2 regions of the Mixta mediterraneensis genome follow, and region 2 is predicted to be linked to the other one. Evidence: predicted binding sites of a transcription regulator. Region 2 holds the regulator's gene; the other holds the start of a gene.
The links. The regulator LexA, encoded in region 2, represses DNA repair genes until DNA is damaged. The targets are predictions, from matches to a motif close to TNCTGTATGTACATACAGNA.
Positions count from the first base shown of each region.

Region 1: the regulator LexA is predicted to act here: its motif matches at 1,323-1,342, upstream of umuD (translesion error-prone DNA polymerase V autoproteolytic subunit).

Region 1 covers NZ_JASUAZ010000055.1:15,292-18,704, forward strand. The annotation lists gene umuC (translesion error-prone DNA polymerase V subunit UmuC) at 1-784, opposite strand, end outside; gene umuD (translesion error-prone DNA polymerase V autoproteolytic subunit) at 793-1,242, opposite strand; gene QRY16_RS19720 (XRE family transcriptional regulator) at 1,401-1,679, opposite strand; gene QRY16_RS19725 (DUF1281 domain-containing protein) at 2,161-3,018, shown strand; gene QRY16_RS19730 (hypothetical protein) at 3,055-3,303, shown strand; gene QRY16_RS19735 (hypothetical protein) at 3,360-3,413, shown strand, end outside.
Region 2 covers NZ_JASUAZ010000040.1:10,102-13,514, forward strand. The annotation lists gene dinF (MATE family efflux transporter DinF) at 1-1,193, opposite strand, end outside; gene lexA (transcriptional repressor LexA) at 1,303-1,917, opposite strand; gene QRY16_RS17515 (diacylglycerol kinase) at 2,024-2,392, opposite strand; gene plsB (glycerol-3-phosphate 1-O-acyltransferase PlsB) at 2,521-3,413, shown strand, end outside.

The DNA.
Region 1 (3,413 bases), on a different contig from region 2:
CCTTTGAGGTGATGCGCTCGCCGAAGGACCTGGAGCAGCAAATCTGCTGCTTGGCCGGCGGGAGTTCCTCGATCGGAATGCATGACTCGCCGTTCAGTTCCCGTACGGTCCTCTCCAGCACCACGTTGAAATCTTTGCGGATGAGGGCAGGGTGCGCGCGCGCCAGCTGCAGGGCATTGCTGATCCCCATGACGTTCAGTCTTTTGCCGATGCGCCGGCCAACGCCCCAGACTTCCTCTACGGGCTGATTGGCCAGCAGCGTTTCGGTGCGTTTCGGGTTGCCTGGCGTGAGTGCCAGCACGCCGCGGAACTGTTTCCACTCCTTGCTGGCCCACTGCGCGGATTTCGCCAGGGTTTTGGTCGGTCCCATGCCCACGCCCACGGTCAGCCCGGTTGTGGCCAGCACGTGCGCGCGCAGGCGCCGGCCAAAGTGTTCAAAGTCCTCGCAGCCATCGATGCCGGTCAGATCCAGGAACATTTCGTCAATACTGTACTGCTCAACCCGGGGCGTCATTTCCTCAAGAGCAGTCATTATCCTCATGCTAAGACTATGATAAAGCGCATAATTACTGCTGAAGACATGCACGCGCTCAGCGAAATCCTGCGTTTTGATCTGGAACCACGGCGCGCCCATTTTGATGCCGAGCTTTTTGGCACCGGCGCTGCGCGCGATCACGCAGCCATCATTATTTGAAAGCACGACGACGGGCTTACCGCGCAGGTCCGGGCGGAACAGCGCCTCACAGCTGGCGTAGAAAGAGTTGACGTCTGCCAGGCCAAACATGGGCATATTTACCTCCGGCGCGCGCGCGTGCTGTTGAACCACCAGGTGACCACGCCGAGCAGCTGCAACTCCTCCGGGTAAATTACGGCGTAGGCCGGATTCATCGGCAGCAGCGCGAGCCGCGGCTGCAGCTGCAGTCGCTTGACGGTGAATTCCCCTTCAACCTCGGCAATCACGATGTCCCCGTGCGATGCCTCCTCGGCCCGGTCAACCACCATGACGTCGCCGTCATAAAGCCCGAGGCCTTCCATGCTGCTGCCGCTGGCGCGCACAAAAAAGGTCGAGGCGCGCCGGCGGATGCAGAGCTCGTTGAGGTCCAGCTCCTTTTCAACGTAATCCGCGGCCGGGGAGGGGAAGCCTGCCGCACAGGGCTCGGCAAAGAGCGGTACGCGAACCCGGGGCGCACTGAGAGGTGGCCAGAACGGCATCAGGCCCTGAGCATAGGCGGCAGGCTTCATGATACGTTCTCCGGGCTAATAGCGGCCGCACTGGTAGCGGCTGTGAGTGCGTGGCGCATAATAAATTTCCCTCCGAATAATACTGTTTATGCATACAGTATTATTGAGGTGAATTTATCTTACAAGCAGGATGGAACAGGAAAATCAGTCTGACAGGCTCATCTGCCTGAAAGCTGTTCAGTTTTATTTTCTGCCACGTCGCTGGTCATATCCTGCAGCATCTTCAGCAGGAGCTCTTTGCTCAGTTGATCGGACTGCAGTGCCGGCATGATGTTAATGAGCGACAGGGTGACCGTGGCCATGGCCACCGATCGCTTAACGATGTCGGCATTCTCATAAATCAGATAGGTGCGCAGGCTCACCCCGAGTTCAGCTGCGGCCCGTTCACGGCTCCACAGCTGACCTTTACGCCACAGCCTCAGCTGCCATCCCGTCATGTGCATTTCTCCTCATTGTTCTCTCTCATCATAACGCTGAAAAAGTGCAGTTTCTGCACTTTTTAAAAAAGTTATCCTGCGCTTATGGCCGTCATGCCAAGACGGATGTCGCTGCGCTCCGCTGCTTAACGGCGTCATCGCTTCGCCTGACCCCGGTTTGAGCACCCATGGTCACTGCCGGGCTTCGCCTGACAAGGCTGCACCGTGCCTTCACCTTAGCCGGGCGGCTTCGCCAACAAGGGAAGCTGTCGCCGGCTGCTCACCCGTTCCCCGCCGTGCGCGGGACATTCAGTCCGCTCCGGCGGCGCGTGCGGCTTGCGCATCCGCCCCTGTTTGCTCAGCTGTCCGCCCGGCTGCCGTGGCGGCACGGTGCAGATGGCACCGTGCAAACCTTAACGGAGGAGTCGACATGCCGAACTGGTGTGCCAACAGGCTGCGGGTCACAGGCCCGGAAAGTGAAGTTTCAAAGGTCAGGGCGCTGATGGAAGGGAGCGCTGAGGCGCCCGGTTATCTGCGCGCAGCGGGAGAGGGGATCCATCTGTTTCTGGCCGGGTGTGCCGGTCTGCTGCAGACGGTCACGCCCACAGAATACGCGCCGTACCCGGCGCTGACGACTGCGATCGGCCAGAACACGTCCGGGAACCTCGCCTTTTCAGCGTGGGTGGTGCAGCTGCGTGAGGGCGCCGAACTGACGCCCGTAACCTGCGGGCAGCTGCACGCGATGTGGCTGGCCAGTGGCCTGCGGAACATGACGTGGGAGGCGCTCACTGCAGACCAGCTGGCCGTTATTACCGCGCTGTGGGAAAAGAAGAGAGGTGACTGGCAGATAACGCTGCGTGGCCAGAATCTCAGCGAGGTCTGGAACCGGCTCTGCCGGGAAGAGCAGCCGCCGTGCATAACGCTGCCGTTTGACATGCTGCAGCTGCTTCCGCCGCGTCTCGATGCGGAAATCAACGGCTACAACGGTCGCCTGCTGGAAGGGGTGCCTGACGGGTATACCGACACCGCTGAGCGCTGCGGGACAAAGTGGCCGCACGCGCACGACCTTAACCTGTCGTACTTTGCAGACACGTCCTTTGACGCTGACTTCGATACACCCTGGTCGCCGCCCTCCCCGGAAGTGCTGTGTGCACTGACGGAACGTTACGGCGTCACCGCTGAACACTGGTATGCCGAAGCGGGCTGCGACTACTGCGGATGGGCAACCTACTCTGGCGGCATTCAGCTGGAAGAACGCTGTGACTCGCTGGAGTGGAGCGAAGAGGAAGATGAGGACGGCTACCGTGACGTGACCGGCCCGGATTGGATTATTGACAACGTGGCCAGCTACGGCGGCTGAACCTGAGGCGGCGGGCGTAGTCCCGCCGGTAACAGCATGAGTAAATACACCACCATTGCAGATTTGATGACGCACCTGCAGCGCTTTGCTCCCGACACACCCTGTGTGGTGCACCTGTGGGTAGCAGATGATTTTGAAGACGTGGCACCTGAGCTTACATCCGATGAGGTGCTGGCCACGATCGCGCTGGCCGACGCCACGCTCGATGCAGATATCAGTCTCAGCTGGTACTTCCTGCGCCACTGCGCTGACACGGTTCTGGCAAAACGGGAGGAAAGAGAATGAACATCTGGCTGGTTTCCTTTCAGGCAGAGTGGCAGGGCGCATGCTCAGAGGAGCACATGCTCATCCTGTCACCGGATGAACAGCTGGCAGAGGCGGGCTGCATGCTTATG
Region 2 (3,413 bases):
AACGTGACAAAGTACCCCAGCGCTGCAATAGTCATGCTATTGCGCATTTCGCGTCCACGCGTTGCGCCAATGTACATCCCATCCAGCAAATAACACCAAACACCAATAAGCGGCATGATAATTTGCCACACCAAATAGCGATCGGCCATCAGCCGGAGCGCATTGATAGAGGTCAGCAAAGAGACAATCTGTACGCCAAATACGGCATAAATCAGTGAAAAAATGATTGCGACCAGCAGCGCCTGACGACAGGCAGCATGCCAGACATGCATTAATTTACTGCCGTCTTTTGCGCCATGCGCTTCACCGGCAAATGCTTCTACAGCATAGGCAAAACCATCAAGCGCGTAAGCGGTGAAAGTAATAAACATCAGCAGTACGGCATTAACAGCCACCACGTCAGGCCCAATACGTGCGCCCAACATTGTCAGCGAAGCAAAACAGAGTTGCAGCATCAGCGAACGCAGCATAATGTCGCGATTAAGCCTTAACAGACGGCCCATATCGCCACGCCAGCTCTGCTTAATCAAAGCCATATCAATGCCGCGTAGCGCTAATACGCGCCATACCATCGCGATGCCTACCGCCAGCGTTACGTATTCCGCTAATGCGGTTGCTGTCGCTGCACCCGCTACTTCCCAATGCAACCCCAGCACCAGCCATAAATCGAGCAGAATATTAACCAGATTCCCTACCACCAGCAGGATCACCGGTGCCCGGGCATACTGGACGCCAAGCAGCCAGCCCAGGATGACCAGGTTTGCCAGCGTCGCGGGGGCGCTAAGCCAGCGAATGTGGATGAACAGCGTCGCCTGCTCCAGTACCTGCGGATTCCCCCCGATCAAACGCGTAGCGAGTTGGCTAACCGGATCGCGTAGAAAAATAAATATTACTCCGGCTAGCAGCGCCAACATTAACGGCTGCGTAAGCGCGCGCGCCAGCGCAGCTTTGTTATTTGCACCAAAAGCCTGCGCTGTTAAACCGGTGGTACTCATGCGTAAAAAAAGTAACAGCATAAACAGGAAGCTGGTGATCGTGGTGCCAACGGCTACGCCGCCGAGATAAATCGGACTATCAAGGTGACCAATAACAGCGGTATCGACCAGCCCAAGCAGTGGAACGGTGATATTAGAAAGGATCATGGGCAGCGCCAGCCGCCAAAGATTTTTATCGGTTGCAGTCAGAAAACGCATTCGCAGATCCGTGCTCAGAGCCGCTGCATCAACAGTTAAAACAGCAGCGGCGAAACGTGGGCAGACAGAATAGCATCAGGATCAACGAACGGAAGCGGCTAACGCAGGATTACAGCCACTCACCATTACGAACCACACCAACCGCTAAGCCTTCAATTGTCAGCGATTGAGCACGCGTATCGACTATAATTGGTTCGAATTCACTGTTTTCTGGCAGGAGATGCACAACAGAACCCTGTTTTTTCCAGCGTTTTACCGTGACTTCATCATCAATACGCGCGACAACCACCTGTCCATTACGCACGTCTTGCGTTTTGTGCACTGCCAGTAAATCCCCGTCTATGATGCCAATGTCTTTCATTGACATACCACTGACGCGCAGCAGGAAATCTGCTGCCGGTTTAAACAGATCAGGATCGACTTTGTAATGCGTTTCGATGTGCTCTTGTGCCAGCAAGGGTTCACCGGCGGCAACACGGCCAATTAACGGCAAACCTTCAGAGGCCTCTTCTTCCATTAACAGGCGGATCCCACGGGAAGCACCAGAGACAATCTCAATTACGCCCTTACGCGCTAATGCTTTGAGATGTTCTTCTGCCGCATTAGGTGAACGGAAGCCCAGTTGCGCGGCGATTTCTGCACGCGTTGGCGGCATGCCTGTTTGATTAATGTGATCGCGAATCAGGTCATAGACCTGCTGCTGCCTGCTGGTTAACGCTTTCATCCCGCCCCCTGGTTGTTTATACAGTCGCTGTGAGTATATACAGGTATTGGCGAAATGGAAACCGAAAGTGGGGGAATAATCAGCCGGTTGACAGCTTCTGGAAAGCCTATCGCAAATGCGACCAAAGCAAGGCGATCCAAACAAAAACGGCCAGTATGATGCTCAGCAATACAGCAGCTGAACCCATGTCTTTTGCTCGCCCCGCCAGTGGATGGTGTTCTGGTCCGATACGATCAACCACCGACTCAATGGCGCTATTCAGGATTTCAACAATGATGACGAATACCACGGCACCAATCATTAATACGCGGGTTATTGTGTCTATGTCCAGCCAGCAAGCCACGACGATCGCAATTAAAGCCGCAATCGCTTCCTGGCGGAAGGCCGCCTCGTGTCGCCATGCGGCGCGCAGTCCTTGCCACGAATAACCGGCAGCTTTCACTATTCTGATAAAACCGACGGCATTATTTGCCATGTGATGGGAACCCTTTCAATGAATTGACGTCAATGTCTGGGCTGCGTGCCGTTGGCACCACCACAGATCTTCGCTGCACTTTCTGGTATGCTTGCGGCGCTTTGCTAACAAGAGGCTTCATGTTGTCTATGTCAGGTTGGCGTAAACTTTATTATAAATTACTGAATTTACCACTCTCGTTTTTGGTAAAGAGTAAGGCCATTCCGGCCGATCCCGTTTCTGAACATGGGCTGGACCCTACCCGGCCCATTATGTATGTTCTGCCTTACGATTCGAAGGCCGACTTACTGACTTTACGCGCGCAGTGTATTAAACACGATCTCCCTGATCCCCTCTCTCCGCTGGAGATTGATGGAACACTGCTGCCACGCCACGTTTTTATTCACGACGGGCCGCGCGTATTTCCCTATTTCGTGCCGAGTGTTGAGTCGGTCAAGATCTTCCATGATTATCTCGATTTACACCGCAATAACCCCGATCTCGATATTCAAATGCTACCGGTGACGGTTATGTTTGGTCGTGCGCCTGGCCGCGAGGTTCAGGGTGAAGATACACCGCATTTGCGCGTATTGAATAGCGTGCAAAAATTCTTCGCGGTAGTCTGGCACGGGCGTGACAGTTTTGTGCGTTTCTCTCCTACCGTTTCGCTGCGCCGTATGGCGACCGAGCATGGCACCGATCAATCTATCGCTCAGAAGCTGGCACGCGTCGCGCGTATACACTTTGCTCGTCAGCGTCTGGCTGCAATTGGGCCGCGCTTGCCAGCCCGTCAGGATCTCTTCAGTCGCTTGTTGCAATCAAAAGCCATTGAGAAAGCGGTTGAAGATGAAGCACGCAGCAAAAAAATCTCTCATGAAAAAGCGCAGCAAAATGCGGTTGAGATGATGGAAGAAATTGCGGCCGACTTCTCCTATGAAGCGATTCGCGTTACCGATCGTGTCATGGGCTGGTTGTGGAGCCGCCTCTATCAAGGCATTAACGTGAACGGCGGCGAACGCGTTCGTCAGCTGGCGCAAGATGG